Regions from separate parts of the Lysinibacillus zambalensis genome, predicted to be linked through region 3. Evidence: riboswitches for the same ligand, from Rfam matches in the RefSeq annotation. Region 3 holds a riboswitch; each other region holds the start of a gene.

The links. A riboswitch is a leader RNA that binds a small molecule or an ion and turns the genes downstream of it on or off. The one in region 3 is predicted to bind cobalamin.
Region 1: another riboswitch for cobalamin. It lies ahead of ABNX05_RS16255 (ABC transporter substrate-binding protein); the one in region 3 lies ahead of ABNX05_RS11855 (hypothetical protein).
Region 2: another riboswitch for cobalamin. It lies ahead of ABNX05_RS25480 (FecCD family ABC transporter permease); the one in region 3 lies ahead of ABNX05_RS11855 (hypothetical protein).

What each region holds. Positions count from the first base shown of each region.
Region 1 is NZ_JBEGDG010000012.1:90,660-96,946, reverse strand. Features, by position in the region: gene ABNX05_RS16260 (acyl-CoA dehydrogenase family protein) at 1-1,612, shown strand, start outside; cobalamin riboswitch at 1,759-1,941, shown strand; gene ABNX05_RS16255 (ABC transporter substrate-binding protein) at 2,439-3,404, shown strand; gene ABNX05_RS16250 (FecCD family ABC transporter permease) at 3,401-4,402, shown strand; gene ABNX05_RS16245 (adenosylcobinamide amidohydrolase) at 4,399-5,874, shown strand; gene ABNX05_RS16240 (cob(I)yrinic acid a,c-diamide adenosyltransferase) at 6,045-6,287, shown strand, end outside.
Region 2 is NZ_JBEGDG010000040.1:21,394-27,680, reverse strand. Features, by position in the region: gene ABNX05_RS25485 (heme ABC transporter ATP-binding protein) at 197-982, opposite strand; gene ABNX05_RS25480 (FecCD family ABC transporter permease) at 989-2,035, opposite strand; cobalamin riboswitch at 2,296-2,487, opposite strand; gene ABNX05_RS25475 (biotin transporter BioY) at 2,654-3,250, shown strand; gene ABNX05_RS25470 (NADPH-dependent FMN reductase) at 3,404-3,946, opposite strand; gene ABNX05_RS25465 (nitroreductase family protein) at 4,010-4,627, opposite strand; gene ABNX05_RS25460 (ring-cleaving dioxygenase) at 4,722-5,699, opposite strand; gene ABNX05_RS25455 (MarR family winged helix-turn-helix transcriptional regulator) at 5,751-6,185, opposite strand.
Region 3 is NZ_JBEGDG010000007.1:167,349-172,185, reverse strand. Features, by position in the region: gene ABNX05_RS11865 (hypothetical protein) at 367-783, opposite strand; gene ABNX05_RS11860 (hypothetical protein) at 915-1,115, opposite strand; cobalamin riboswitch at 1,327-1,510, shown strand; gene ABNX05_RS11855 (hypothetical protein) at 1,759-2,523, shown strand; gene ABNX05_RS11850 (GTP-binding protein) at 2,861-4,801, opposite strand.

The DNA.
Region 1 (6,287 bases), on a different contig from region 3:
TACACTTCAAAACGTTTTAGAAATGATGCTAGATAAAGAGTTTGCGGAATATGCAACACGTGAGCTAACAGATTTCGGTGAGCTTTGTGCAGGAGATATTGATGTGAGAGCTAAACATACGGATAGAGAGGGTGAACCTCGATTACAAAGGTATAATGCCTATGGTGAAGAAGTGTCAGAGATTTGGGTCAATGACGGTTATAAAAAAACAATTGAAGAGACGTACAATACTGGCATTGTTGGCTATGTGCATAAAGATATTCCGCAATTAGGTAGAAAGGGCAACTATGTGTATAGCTTTGCTCAAGGCTATATACTATCACATGCTGAACCAGGCTTTTACTGTCCTGTTACGTTAACGATGGCAACGGCTTATCTGCTTGATCATTATGCGAGTGATGAGGTGAAGGAGCGCTTTTTACCACATGTTTGTGCAACTGGAGAGACAGAGCTCTATGAGGGGGCTACATTTTTAACGGAGCGCCAAGGTGGCTCTGATGTCGGAGCGAATGTTGTAGAGGCAAGGCAGGACGGCAATCAGTATCGTTTATATGGTGAGAAATATTTTGCATCTAACGCTGGAATGTGTGGAGTGACTATGGTATTGGCACGCATAGAAGGGGCTCGTGCAGGCTCAAAGGGTTTAACATTGTTTGCAGTTCCATGGAGAAATGATGATGGCACAGTTAATAACCTGCGCGTTCGGCGTTTAAAGGATAAACTTGGTGTTAGAGCAGTACCTTCTGGTGAGGTGGAATTTGATGGGGCGCTCGCATATGTTGTTGGTGATCTGAATAAAGGGATTTACTATATGTTGGAGGCGCTTAATTTATCAAGAATTTGCAATGCAGTTGCTTCTATCGGCATCATGCGTCGCGGCTATTTAGAGGCGAAGCACTATGTGACAAATCGCCATGCATTTGGTAAGCCTTTAACGCAATATCCTATGATCCAGGATACACTAGGGAAATTTGCTGCCAAGCTTCATGTAGAAGTTGCTACGGTTTTTGATCTTATTCAGCTATACGATAAAGTAACTAGTGGACAGGGGAATAAAGAGGACATCATTTTGAACCGCTTGTATATTGCAATCATGAAAAAAGAAACCGCTGAGCAAGCTGTACATTATGCGAGTGAAGCCATTGAATTACATGGCGGAAACGGCTATATTGAAGACTTTGTTACACCTCGGTTATTAAGAGATGCACAGGTCCTTACCGTATGGGAGGGGACTGCAAATATTTTAGCTTTAGAGCTCATTCGTTTAGTAGATAAGTTTCATGTGCACGAAATGTTTGTTCGTGTTATGGAGGAACGTCTAGAAAAACTGGCTGACAGTCCATTAGTTGAAATTGTAGTAGGGCAATTAGCAAAACTAGATTCAACTTGGCAAACATTTAGCCGTTTAGATGATGCAACAAAAACGTTTGAAGCAAAAAAGGTCGCAGAGCAAATGGCACATTTATATGAAAGTGTTGTAGCAGTTGAATGGGCACAAAGATTCGGCGGTAAATATGAGAAGCTAGCAGACATTTATTTAGAGAATACATGGGCATTACGAGAAATGGGTGCACCAATGAAAACGGTACAGTATTTTTCTGACATAGTTTAACTTTTTTCAGCGTCCAAACATCCGCTGAAATAGAGGAACCCAGTCTAAGCACGCCACGTCCTGTGGCAATTATGACGAGCATAATTGATTTGATGAAGAGTCGTCTCGAATGGAGGCGACTTCTTTGATTTTCATGTATAATACAATCAACTGAATATTATAAAGGTTCTTTACTTAAGTAAAGTGAAAAGGGAAATCGGTGTAATTCCGATGCGGTCCCGCCACTGTAAGTGTGAGTTTTTTCAATCTGCGCCACTGAAAATTTCGGGAAGGCTTGAAAAAGCGTATGAAGCACGAGCCAGGAGACCTGCCTTTATAGAAAACACGTTGTAGCCTACGAGGATAGGATGGTGGATTTTGTATATGTATATTGTGCAAATTTGACCCCCTCATTTTTTTTATGATGAGGGGTATTTGTTTTGTAAGCTGAATATCGATAAATTTGAAAAAGAGGGCGATACCCCCACAACGTTAGGTAATAAACTCAAAAAGTTGGGCGATAAGCCTAAAATGTTGGGTGATAACCCCATAATGTTGTGCGGAAATACGATGTGGTCGATAAATCCACAAAGTTGGGTGATAAACTTAAAAAGTTGGACGATAAGCCTAAAATGTTGGGTGATAACCCCATAATGTTGTGCGGAAACACACGATGTGGTCGATAAATCCACAAAGTTGGGTGATAAACTTAAAAAGTTGGACGATATCCCCACAACGTTGAGAGATAAACAACTCCACAACCTTAAACGATAAAACCTAAAATGTATCGATCAATCAGATAAACAAGTCGTTAACTTTATGCACAGATAGACTAAGGGGGATTCACATGAAGAAATTTTGGAAAATAGGATTATCAGCATTTTTAGCTGTTGGCTTGCTTGCAGCGTGCAACACAAAAGAGGCGACAAATGACAAGCCGTCATCTGCTGAGCAGCAAGAGACATCTAAAGTAGATCAAGCAACATTTCCAATGACGATAACAGATGCTGTTGGCAAAGATATTACGCTAGAAGCACCTCCTGAAAAAATAGTTTCTCTCATTCCAAGTAACACTGAAATTTTATTTGGTCTTGGCTTAAATGATGAAATAGTAGGTGTAACAGATAATGACGATTATCCAGCAGAGGCTACTAAAAAAGATAAGGTTGGCGGTGTAGATTATAATATTGAACAAATTATTGCGTTAACGCCAGATATCGTTTTTGCACATGCATCCGGTATGAGTTATTCAAAAGGAGCAATTGAACAGCTTGAGGCTGCCGGTGTGAAAGTATTTGTTGTAGCGGATGCAAAAAACTTTAATGAAACTTACACAACGATTGAACAGCTTGGTCGTGCAACGGGAAAACTAGAAGAGGCTAAAAAAATAGTCGCAAATATGAAGGATAAAATTGAAGAAGTTGAAACAAAACTTAAGGGTGTTGAGCCAAAGAAAGTCTTTTTAGAATCGTCTGATGAGCCACAGATTTATACAGCTGGTAAAGGTACATTTATGAATGAAATGCTAGAAATGATTCATGCCGAAAATGTGGCAGCAGATGTAAATGACTGGTATCCAATTGAAGCTGAACAAATTATTGCGAAAAATCCAGATGTCATTGTTGTGGCATATAATTATGTACCAAATATTTTAACGAAAATTCCACAACGTCCAGGCTTTGAGACAGTAACTGCCGTAAAAAATAAAGCTATTGTACAAGTGGATGAAAGTATGACAAGTCGTCAAGGTCCTCGATTAGCAGATGGTTTTGAGGAATTAGCAAAGGCCGTTTACCCAGAGGCGTTTAAATGAGTAAAACAATTGTAGCCTATGTAACAGCAATTACGCTTTTAATCATTAGCATCTGGTGTGGTGTAGCGATAGGCTCGGTTCATATTCCATTAGAAGTATTGTGGAATACGGCGGCCGATGAAACAGCTGCCAATATTTTATGGAAGATTCGTTTACCTCGAGTGATGCTAGCAGGGCTTGTAGGGGCATCACTTGCTATTGCAGGGGCAGCTTTTCAAGGCCTATTAAAAAATCCTTTGGCTGATCCTTATACGTTAGGTGTTTCCTCCGGTGCATCAGTTGGCGCAGTGATGACGATTTTCTTTAGTGTCTCAATACCTGTAATCGGTCATTTTACATTGCCAGTCTTTAGTATGATAGGGGCCATATTAACAATGTTTGCTGTTATGGGTTTTGCTAGAATAGTAGACCGTTCACTAAAAATGGAAACTCTTATTTTAACAGGGGTAATATTTAGTTCGTTTTTAGGTTCCTTGATTTCATTAATGATTGCATTATCTGGTGAGGAGCTACGCCAAGTAATCGGTTGGTTGCTCGGTTCAGTATCGATGCGTGGTTGGCCTTACGTTCAGATGATCATTCCGTTTGTCATTATTGGCTCTATTATGCTTTGGACACAAAGACGTGAGTTAAATGTTCTGTTATATGGTGAAGAACGTGCGAAGCATTTAGGTGTCAATGTTAAACGTAGTAAATATATTATTTTAGTAGGTGGATCCATGTTGACAGGAGCAGCGGTAGCTGTTTCTGGAACGATTGGCTTTGTTGGTTTAGTTGTTCCTCATATGACGAGAATGGTTTGGGGTTCAGATCATCGTCATTTATTGCCGTTATCATTTTTAAATGGGGCAACTTTGCTAATTATTTGTGATTTAATAGCAAGAACAATTATTATGCCAAGAGAGCTGCCGATTGGTGTCATTACTGCATTTATTGGGGCGCCCGTTTTTTCCTATATTTTTTATAAACAACGTAGAGGCAAGGGGGTACGGGCATGATTGTTGTTGAACATCTTTCCGGTGGTTATGAAGACGTACCGATCGTCCACGATATAAGTTTTTCCGTTGAAAAAGGTAAAATACTAGGGATTTTAGGGCCGAATGGTAGTGGGAAATCCACACTGTTAAAAGTAATAAGTGGCATACTACCAGCAACTGCAGGCACTGTATTAGTAGATGGTAAAAACAGTAGCTCTTACACTGCTCGTGCATTAGCAAAGAAGATGGCAGTGCTGCCACAATTACATGTTAATACATTTTCAAACAGTGTAAGGGAGGCTGTATCTCTTGGACGTTATCCACATCAAACAGGCTTCTTTTCAAGCTGGTCTGCTCGTGATGAACAAGCAGTGCAACATGCAATGCTGCAAACAGGTGTAAAACGCTATGAACAGACACCGATGGAATTTTTGTCGGGCGGTGAACAGCAAAGGGTTTTTGTCGCCCAAGCGCTTGCACAAACAGCGGAAATATTGCTGCTAGATGAGCCGACCAACCATCTAGATATTGCGCATCAACGTCAAATTTTAGATATGGTACGAAAGGAAGCAATAGAATGTGGTTTGACCGTTATTATGGTACTGCATGATATGAATTTAGCTTCTCTTTACTGTGATGAATTATTACTAATGGAGGAAGGACGGATGCGGGCATTTGGGGCGCCGCATGAAGTATTAGTCGCTTCGCAAATTGAAGATGTCTATCATGCTCGAGTGGCAACTTATGCACATCCAGAAATTCCAAAGCCTCAAATTACAATGATGCCAGCCACCGTTGAACATCAGCAACGTGCTGTCATTAAAAAAGAAAATTTCACTGTTACAGATCAGTACATTAAGCTTCAATCAGAGTTTCCTTTAAAAACGGTGTCCTCAGCTGTCCATAATCCGGGTATCGGTTGGTATGATTGTCTGTTAAATCGCTCTGTACCAATAGATTATGTGATTAATGATGTAAAGAGAGAGGTCGCTGAATTTTTACTAAAGGAGCACTTTTCATCTACAAGTACAGTCGTCATGTTAACAGCTGTCCCAACAAATCTTGTAGCTATTAATGAATTTCAAGCTTCTTTTGGTAGCGTTCTTGTAGCTGTTACGGCTGGGGTTGGTAATGCTGTTGATGTATCTCGTGCACATGAAAGACAAGATGAACCATATATTGGTACTATAAATACGTGGGTCATCGTGAATGGCTGTTTATCAGAAGAAGCGTTTTTCCAAGCAATGATGACAGCTAATGAGGCGAAAACAAAGGCAATGCAATCAGAAAATATTCGTGATGAGCTTAGTGGTACGATTGCAACAGGTACTGCTACAGATAGTTTATTGATTGCAGCGACACAAAAAGGGGAAGAAATGCTGTACGGCGGTCCCATTACTGATGTAGGTAAGATCATCGGTAGAGGTGTTTTTGAAACGACTGTGCAGGCAATAAAAAATTATCTTCATTCAGCAGATACACTTGCTGAATGAAGATAATGCCGCCGGCGGATGTCACGGATTTTCAAGGGAATGAATTGTGCGGGCACAATTCAAAATCCGGACGCATTGTTTATCTGTGCGAAAGCGTAGTGCTAACGTAGCGACAGCAACAATTACGCCAAGGCGAAATTGATAAAAAACAATTCTAGGAGATGAGAGAAATGAAGCTTTACACGAAAACAGGCGATACAGGGAAAACAAGTCTTATCGGTGGACGCGTTGACAAAGATAGCTTACGCGTAGAGACATATGGGGCCATCGATGAATTAAATTCTTTTATTGGTAAGGCTATTAGTGAACTAGATCGTGAGCTATTCAAGGATATTTTAATTGATTTAGAAACGATTCAGCATGAGCTTTTTGATGCAGGCGGAGACCTTGCTAATGTTATGAAGGAGCGTCAT
Region 2 (6,287 bases), on a different contig from region 3:
AGGATGTGATGCTCTTAGCCTTCGTTCCACTATCGCTGATCCCCAATGAGTCGCCCAGTCGAAACGAAGATCAACCACAATTTTTAGAGATAAAAAGAAACCTCAGCATTGTTTATCTGTGCGACAGCAACAACAAATCTTTCACTTTTCTATATACATTTTCACTTTCAAATCTCTCCATAACAATATGTATCAATCATTTAACTTCCTTCGTGAATTGCTCTGGGATATACGTTAAATATGGCTTACCTGTCAGTGGATGTGTTTGAATATCGGCATAAACCCCAAATACATCTTGTAATAATGTCGGTGTAAGTACTTCTTCTGGCGTGCCAAAACAAACAATTCGACCTTGCTGTAAAACATAAATTTGATCGCAATACATAGCCGCAATGTTCAAATCGTGGATTGCAGCAACAACTGTTAATTGTAAGGTTTGGATTAGATCCATAAGCTGCAATTGATGCTGAATATCTAGATGATTTGTTGGCTCATCTAAAATAAGCACTTGTGCTTGCTGAGCAAGGGCACGAGCAACCATCACACGCTTTTTTTCGCCACCCGAAAGAGAGCTATAGCTACGTTTCTCTAAATGAGCGATACCCGTTTGCTTCAGTGCATCCTTTACGATTTGAAAATCTTGCTCTTGATCAAACTCCAATAGTTTTTTATGGGGTGTTCTCCCCATACTCACTAAATCATGCACTGTAAAATCAAATAAGACCGGTGTTTCTTGACTCACAACTGCTAGATTTTTAGCTATGTTTTTACTCGATTGCTTTAGAATATCTTGTTCATTTAATAACACTGTTCCACTTTCTGGTTTTAATAAACGGTACAAATTCTTTAATAGCGTTGACTTCCCACTACCATTAGGACCGATCAACCCAACAAATTGCTTGTCCTTTATTTGAACATTTACTTCATGTAATATGCGTTCATCAGAAATGGAGAATGATATTTGTTTCGCTTCTAATGTCATATTTTTTTAATCTCCTTCACCGAAAGAATAATTGTTACGACGTAGCAGCCAAATGAAAAATGGACCTCCGCAAAAAGCCGTGATAATTCCTATCGGCATTTCCTCAGGGGCAATTAATATTCGAGCAATTGCATCTGCCCAAACTAAGAATATCCCCCCTAATAATGCGCTAATCGGTATGACATACTTATGATTTGAACCTACAATTAGCCGTACAATATGTGGAATGATTAAACCAACAAATCCAATTGAGCCACTTACAGCAACCAACACACCCGTTAATAACGATACTAATAAAATAAGCTGTATTCGAAATTGTTGTAAGTTAACCCCTAATGTAACTGCGGCTTCTTCTCCAAGAAGTAATAAATTTAAGCTGCGATAGTTGAGCCATAACAAGGCAAATACTACAATAAAAATGACTGCAGGAATTACAAGAATACTCCATTTCGCCCCTGCTAGGCTTCCTAGCATCCAAAACATGACTGCCTTCATTCCCCCCTCTTGCTTCGACAACATTAAGATAAAATTTGAAATAGCAGATAAAATAAATGACACCGCCATCCCTGAAAGCAAAAGTCGAAAGACGGATACTCTACCGCCAACATGCGATAAGAAGAAAACTAACCCCATTGCTGTGAGAGAGCCTAAAAAAGCCGATACGGAAAGAGCATAAACGCCCAGAAATGAAAAGGCACCTAAAATGATGACAGCTGTGGCACCAACTGTCGCTCCAGAAGAAATCCCTAAAATATATGGTTCTGCAATTGAATTACGAACGAGCGCCTGAATAGCTGCTCCTGCAATTGCCAAGCCTGCTCCGACGATAGCAGCGAGTAATACACGCGGAGCCCTTATTTGCCAAATGATAATTTCCTGTGAGCGACTCCAATCTTGTTCGATTGAGCTTTGAATAATAGGGATTTTAGAAAGGATAACCTTCCATACATAAAGTGGCGTAACGGAAACCGATCCAACCATAATTGCAATTGTCATTGAAATAATAAGTAGTAGAAGAAGGGTCATCGAAAGTACCATAAATTTTCTATTCATCTTTTTATTAACTCCTAATCATTAAACATTAATTTCATCTAGCCGTAATTGTAGCTGATACTCTGCTAATATTTGCAGTACGAAGATAAATGAAAGAAAAAAGGGTATTCCATGCAAATGCGCATGGAAATACCCTAGAATCAATTATGCTTGGCATAATCGCGTCTTTCAGCGTGTATTTGGACACCTGCTGAAAGAAATTAAACAATGTTAGATTTTCTTCTACTATTGTCCGTAATCGCTTTCATCCTCGTGGGCATTACAGGAATAACTAAATGGCAGGTCTCCTGGCTTCGAATCAATGTATCTATGATTGCCTTCCCATTCTAGAACAGTGGCTAAATCATCATAGAACTCCTCGTTACAGTTGCGGGACAGCGTCGGATTTGCACCGATTTCCCTTTTAAGTGACACATTGTATAAGATGTCACACCATTAGTATCGAATGATTTAAAATTATGACAATTCTATCATATATTTCAATAGTTAGTCTATACTATCAATCATTTATCAAGTTAAGAAACACCTTTACGTTAACCTAAAACCGTAATAAAGTTGACACAAAAACTTTATTTTCTTACACTATTATTATCAACATTACTTTTTAGAGGTGAAATAATGACAACCATTGTGGAACATACACATCAAAAATTAAGAACAGTAGATATTGCATACATTGGACTTTTTTCAACATTAATGATGATAGGGGCTAATATTACGTCCATTGTGCCTTTCATGGTTGTTGGCGGAGTACCGATCACATTGCAAACGTTTTTTGCTATTTTAGCGGGACTTATTCTCGGTAGTAGAAAAGGGGCACTCGCTTGTACTGTTTATATGTGCATCGGTTTAGCAGGAGCACCTGTATTTGCACGATTCAGCGGAGGCTTTGGACAAATTTTAAGTCCTACATTTGGTTTCATTGTCTCGTTTATATTAGCAGCATTTGTCGCAGGGCTTATTGTAGAACGCATTGGAACGAAGAAAAGTTATGTAGTTGCTGCATTAGTTGCAACTGCTATTAATTATTTATTAGGGACAAATTGGATGTACTTTGCCTATAAGCTATGGGCTAGTGCGCCTGATGCTTTCACGTATAAAATAGCATGGCTTTGGATGATGCCTCCTTTGCCAAAGGATATTATTTTAGCTATATTCGCGGGTATTTTTGCATACCGTCTTCAAAAGGTATTGAAAATAATTCCAATCAAATAAAGGTTCATCACCAAAACGTGGGTTGATTTCCGTTCCGACTTATATATAAGGCAAAGAGTGTCGAGGCTTTAACCTCTATTATAAACCCAAAAAATATTATAAAACCTAAAAATGTCCCATCAGTATTTTACATACTAATGGGACATTCTATTGTTAAACGTATGTTTTCATCCAGTTTAAGAAGTTATCAATAACTACATCTAGGAATTTGATAGTACCCTCATCTGTTAAATGGCCTTCAGCATCAAATTTAGTGTGTACTGCGCCAATATAAACATCATTACCACTAAGTAATGGTGAATTTACTCCAGGTGAGAATAAAATATCTCTTAAGTGTAATTGTGCTTTAACAGTACCTAAGTTACCCATTGATGCACCCATCATGAATGATGGCTTACCAATCATTACTTTATCAACGCGAGATAACCAATCGATGGCGTTAACCATAACACCTGGCACTGTACCATTATATTCTGGAGTCAGCCAAAGAACGGCATCCGCCTCTTTTACTTGTGCTTTAAAATCTAATACTGTTTGTGGTGCTTCATTTTCGATATCTTGGTTATACATTGGTAGGTCTTTTAAGCTTAATACTTCAAGATCCAATTTCTCCGCATAACGCTTTTGAATAAATTTCGCTAACTGCAGATTATAAGATTCTTTACGGATACTACCTACGATTGCTACTACTTTCACAATATTTCCTCCTAAATGTGCATTAAATTTATTTTTTGTAAAGCACTTTTATTTTATACCGACCTAATAATAGGTTGCAAATTCCTCAACTGGTTTACGATAACCACGCAAGCGGCGACTACTTTCTTTTTCCTTACCAATTGTAATCATTAGCGCAATTTCTTGTGTTTCCGGGACATTAAAAAGGGCTCTCATTTGTTGCTGATCAAAGCCGATCATTGGACATGTATCCCATCCACGATTTTTGGCTGCCAACATAAATAACATAGCTGAAAGTGAAGCGTTACGAATAGCCTCCTCTTTCTTAAACTCCTCGCCGCGCTCATTATAAAATTTTGTATTTTCTTCAACAAGATTTTCTAACTCACAAGCATTAATAATGCCTAAGTCTACCATCCCTTGACTAAGGTTAGCAGTATTTTTATAGGCTTCTTTATCTCCTAAAACAAGTATAACCGCCGAGGCTGAGTGCACTTTATATTGCCCGTATGCTGCTTCTCTTACTTTTTCTTTTTTTTCTTCATCTAAGACAACGATGTAATTAGCATGCTGTAAATTAAAAGCAGATGGAGCAAGTTTGACATCCTCCAAAATAGGACGTATATCTTCTTCGCTCATCTTAATACCCTCTATAAAATTATTCGCAGAACGACGCTTATCTATTACCTTTGCAAATTCCATCCAATTGACCTCCAATCATTTTCTTTTAAAAATATGTAATTTCCATTCAGCGAGACTTGTGTTTCTCTACTGAATGGAATGAAAAGTATTACTCTTATTCTTTATCGAACGTAATCGTACTTCTTACAGTGTCAATAGGACGAACAAGCTCTTCAATTTGTGCACGCTTTGGCTCTAAAAACGGTGGCAACGATAATTTTTCACCTAATGTTTCATAAGGCTCGTCCCCCATAAATCCTGGGCCATCAGTAGCTAGCTCAAATAAAATTTGTGGTGCAACTCGTGCATAAAGGGATTCAAAGAAGTGACGGTTTACATAACCCGAAGTATGGAAGCCAAAGCTTTCAAATCGTTCAGTCCATTCATCTAATACAGCGCGATCCTCTACGCGGAATGCTGCATGATGTACTGTACCGAAGCCTTGACGAGCTACTGGTAAAACTGCGTTAAACTCTACAATGATTTGTGCACCGTTTCCGCCTTCACCAACCTCAAATAAATGGAAATCCCCTTCCTCTGCAATTTCTGTAAAGAGCATCACTTTTTCGAGCACCTCTTTGAAATATTTTAAATTAGCAACTCTTACAAAAACTGGACCTAAGCCTGTAATTGCGTATTCTAGAGGAATCGGTCCATCTTGCCATGGAGTGCCTGATGCAACACCTGTATTGTTTTCATCAGAAATAAGTTGATATTGCTGATCATCAAAATCTACGAATGATAAAGTTTTCTTGCCAAATTGCTCTTGTATACCTGTATGTTTAACATTTAATCGATCAAAACGTTTTACCCAATAGTCCAATGCCGCATCTGTAGGCACGCGGAATGAAGTTTTGGAAATTTCATTCGTTCCATGCACACCTTTTGGGATGTTTGGGAAATCAAAAAATGTCATATCAGTACCAGCACTACCTTTATCATCCGCAAAGAATAAATGATATGTTTGGATATCATCCTGATTTACTGTTTTTTTCACTAATCGCATCCCTAATACATAAGTAAAGAATTTATAATTCTCTTCCGCACTACTTGTAATAGCAGTAACGTGGTGAATTCCTTTTAAATGGTTCATTTTATGTTCCTCCTATTTATCTCGATTTCGAGATATATACGTAAATTTTTTTTATTTTTCAACTGCGTTTAAACCAACCTTTTTTAAAGACAGGATCATTGTGTCCATCTCCTGTTGATCTAATACTTCAAAAATCTCATTAATTTTTTGTTCATGCTTTGGAAATATTTCTTCCATCAACGTTTGTCCTTCATATGTTAATAAAACATATGTGACACGACGATCCTTTGGGCAAGCACGTCGATACACAAAACTTTTTTGTTCGAGCTTATCAATAACATACGTAATACTACTGCTTGCAATTAAAATTTTCTTTCCAATTACTTGAATTGGTTGCTCACCATGGTGATATAAAAACTCAAGTACTGAAAATTCGGTTTGATTTAAATCGTATTGAAGTAAATCTCTCTTTGTTGCATCCTGAATCGTTTGATACGCCCGGAACAAGACCGTAAAAGCTTTTAAATTACGATTGTTTTCCTTCATACGACTCCCTCTTCTCATTTACTTCGAATTCATTTATCTTTAATTCGAGATAATAATAACATATAAAATAATTAACGGCAATCCTTTTGTTTTTCTGTAATC
Region 3 (4,837 bases):
AAGTTTTTAATGATTTCTACATTCGTATGATGCTCCGATACTTGAGACGTATAAAACGTAAAGACCATGAGTTCACCGCATACAGGAACACTACAGTAATTAAAATCTTGCTTGGAACAGGTATACGCTTGGGAGAAATGTAGGGGCTTCGATGGTCTGATATAAACGATACTTACCTCACAGTGTTTGGTAAAAATCGTAAACAGGAGACAGTCTCTATGTCTAAGAAAGTATATGTTGAAGTTAACCTTTATATAATAAATATTATTAATAAACGTTAACATTTAAATTAGTATTGTCTATACAAAACAAAAAACACGCAAACCCTAATAGGTAGCGTGTTTGATATGTATGAAGTGCAATTAACTAATAAACCGATTTTTCAAATTTAACTGAATCAGCATTTTCAACTGAATCATAATCCTTTACGTATCTATACGTATCCCCACTTTTTATTCCATCTTCTGGAATGAAAACTGATTCTTCCCATAATACTTCTTCATTTTTATCGAGAATTGTGACTTCTATATATCCATGAATAGTTCTGTCATTAAAATTTGTAATTTCAACAGCAAATGTATCAAAAGAAGTATCCCTTTTAAATTCAACCTTCACTTTATTCAGAAATCTTTCCCTTTCTTGCTCTAATTTTTTTTCATTTTCATCTGCAATGCCCTTATCAAATTGATATTCTTGATATTTATCATATAAATACAGTGCCGTAAATACCGAAAATACTATGATTAGGGTTAAAATAACATATTTCTTAAGATTATCTTTCACACAAAACAACTCCTAATTAATAGAAAACATTGTTTATATAATAACTCATATCTCGAACAATGAACATAAAAAATCTAAATAGACTTCACTCACTATAATTTGCTTAGAACTAATATATCTAGCATTATTAATTATGTATTTTCACAAATATACTCCAAACCCTTGATACGACTGAATTTATTATATAGATTGCTTTCTAACTCTTTTATACTGATGTTCCGAAAGGTGCTAAGTTCTTCCGTATAAGTAATGGCTTTCGCACTTACCGTTTTGACGTATGGATTTAATTTTAATTGTGCCTGTTGTTGTTTCGAAAATAAATTTTTAGTCATCCTATTTACCACCGCTCGTTTTTTTCTTCATTATAAACAAAAATACCCTATAAGATGACCTTTTTGAAAGTGTCTATCTTATAGGGTACATTTTAAATTTGGGATAAACTTTTTTTGTCTTTTGACAAATACTAGAATACATATTACAATTTAAACCAGAAATATAAAAGGAATATCTACTCTACATGAATTAGTGTGTTAAATTACAATTTAATATTAATAATTAATAGGTGTAAATTGCGTGCAATTTACTTAAAAGGGAAGTCGGTGCAACTCCGACACTGTCCCGCAACTGTAAATGTGAGCGACTTTTCATATACCACTGTTTAACGACGGGAAGGCGAAAAGTAGTGATGACCATGAGTCAGGATACCTGCCTATTATGAGTACACACCATAACCCTACGAGGAATAGGAGGTGGCATGTTGACAAAACAGAATGCTCTGTTCGTCGCCGTACGTCAAACGCCCAAAATAAAAGACGGTAATCGCTTTCAAGGCAATTCTTTTATGCTTGGGTATAATTTGACTTTTTGTGATGAATGAAAAAGATAGAATGAAGGATTTCCTCTAGTTGTAGGAAATCCTTTTTTTATGTAAAAGAAGACTTCCGTTTTGAATAATATGTACGAAAAGAGGATGCAATGATGACGAATATTCATGTAAGTACAGCACAGGAATCGCAATATGCAGAAATGAAAATTTGTAAGCAGCCACGCACTGAAGTTGCCAAGAAAGCTACAACAAGAATGGTTGTAGAATCCCTTGTCGATCAATTAATAGCTAGCAATCTTATTAGTAATGAACGATTGTTTGATCAAATTTTATATAACAAAGATATTATTTGGATTCAAAATGAAAGTTTTAATGGCCACCTTTTTGCAAAAGCAATTATTACAGATCAACTTAAAACAAAAACAAATGATTTTATGATGTATATGCCGACAAATCCAATTGTGTACGATGTTAATGGTGAACATTTTCATTTAATTACACGTATCGATTCGACGCGTGCAAAACCAAATCTAGAGCGACTTTCCCAAGCCCCTAAGCCAATACTAAGTGCTGCTCGGGTCAATGATTTATTGTGCTCGATAGTGATGCGCTTTTATGAAGTATATGTAGAGGATTTATCACGAGTAGTTTATAAAAATAATCAACTAATCAATTTTATAGAGCGAGAGTATCATCAATTTCTAAAAGCTGTGAAGGAACTAAATGATAATCATTTCAACTGGCACCCACGTGGAAAAGGTCATGAACTATTGCTTGAACTGATTGATAATTTACAACTTTTGAAAAGTCGACCTGGCAAAGTTTTAATGGATTTCTCACAATCCCAAAGCTACGTTGTGGTGGAATCTTCATATCTTATTAATAAACAGGGACAGAAAACGATACAAGCTTAGTAAATTAAAAATGTGCGGGATGAATTTCAATTCCCCGAGGTGAAGGTATATGCCTGACAAGGTAGAGAATGGAGTTGTCAGTATAGGGTAGATACCCGCGCGAAGCAAGAATACCCGCGGAAGGAAAGGGAATACCCGCGGAGAGAAGGTAAATACCCGCGGAGAGAAGGTAAATACCCGCGCGAAGCAAGAATACCCGCGGAAGGAAAGGGAATACCCGCGGAGAGAAGGTAAATACCCTCGCGAAGCAAGATTACCCACAAAAGTATAGAAATTCTCCACGAAACATAAGAAAACAGGACATTGATCTAACAAATCATGTCCTGTTTTTATGAATTTAGTCAATACAATGCATTGCTGCTTGTGCTTCGTGCCATGGAACAGAGTAGCCCTTGCCTTTTGCGCAAAAAATACTAGAGGATGTATAGTCGGGATCGGCGTTCTTATCGTAGCTGATTTGCGCAATAATTTCTTCTGTATTGTGACATGTATCGTAGCCATCAAATTGTAGGGAAAGTACGCCTTTCCCATTGGTGTAGGCGGCAAAGGTTGTACTGTAGCTCATAAATGTTGAGACGGGGGCCCGGCCGGTTACAATCGCGTCATATTCAGTTATGATTGGTGCGTCAAATGTACCAGCAGCTTGCTGAATGTCCGTCATCATGCGGCCGATGAAATCACTAGGAGCTTTAAGTTTAAAGCGGTAGTACGGCTCTAGTAATATATTTTCTGCTTGTTCGAGCCCTTGCCGTAATGCACGGAATGTTGCTTCACGGAAATCGCCACCTTCAGTATGTTTATTATGTGCGCGTCCTGTTAAGAGTGTGAAGCGAATATCTGTAACCGGAAAACCGGTTAACAGCCCATGATGATCGCGCTCGAATAAATGTTTTTCAATGAGTCGTTGATGTCCAACTGATAAATCATCTGCGTGGCATGCATTGACAAATGTATTGCCGGTGCCGCGTGTATTTGGCTCCATCAATAAATGGACCTCTGCGTAATGCTTTAATGGCTCGAAATGACCGTAACCTGTCACCGTTGTGGTGATCGTTTCCATATACAAAATCTGTGGTTCGCTAAATGAAATGTCTAACGAGAACCGTTCATGAAGCACTTCGATAAGAACCTCGAGTTGGATGACACCCATAATATGAACATGAATTTCTTGAAATTTTTCATGCCATAGCACACGTAATGAAGGTTCTTCTGCTTCAAGAATACGGAAAGTTTTTAACACGTCCTTTATATGCTGAGTGCCTTCATAATGTACTTTTGCCTGTAAAGTCGGTACTAACTCAAAGGGCTGAGAATTATTCGAAGAACCAATAATATCGCCGATGTTTGCTAGACTAATCCCTTTTACTGCGAAAATCTCCCCGGCCTCTATCTTTTGAGAAGTTTCATACCGGTTGCCATTGTATAGTCGAATCTCCGTCACTTTTTCAGTCACGTCTCCAAATGAAAGTTCATCACGGACATGTAACGTTCCTTGCAAAGATTTGATAAAAGTTAAGCGTTGATGTCCATCATGACGAATTTTAAACACCTCACCTTGAAACGGAGCGTTGTTATTAAATTGTGTCTCTGTAAGGAGGGGGAGCTGTGTTAGGAATTCCTTTATTCCACTATCTTTTAAGGCAGACCCAGTAAAACATAGAAAGGCCTTTTCCTGTTTAATCATCCTAGATAAATGAGTAAGGCAGCTAGAGCTATCCAATGTTTCATTGAGAAAAGCATCGAGAAGGTGTTCATCACGTTCAGCAAGCCACTCCATTATGTCGTTTGAAACATAGTCGGAACGGAGCGGTTCGTCTACGAATAAAACATCTGCAGAGCAATCCTTTTGAAGCGCAGCCATTACAGCTTCAACATCTGCTCCTTCACGATCAATTTTGTTAATAAAAAAGAAGGTTGGAACATGATATTGGCGTAAAAGTTGCCACACTGTTTCAGTATGACCCTGTATTCCTTCGACAGCACTAACAATAATGATGGCATAATCCATAACCCGAATGGCACGCTCCATCTCTGGAGAGAAATCGACGTGCCCTGGTGTATCGATTAATGTATATGTATCATCCCCAAGCGTCATGCGGCCTTGCTCCGCAAAAATCGTAATGCCTCGCTGACGCTCCAGCTCATGACTATCTAAAAATGTGTCCTGGTGATCCACTCGTCCACGAGCTTGAATACTGTTTGTATGAAATAGTAACTGCTCAGAAAATGTTGTTTTACCGGCATCCACGTGAGCAAGTACTCCAATTGTTACATGCATAAAAAGATCCTCGTTTCTATTCATTCATTTAACAAC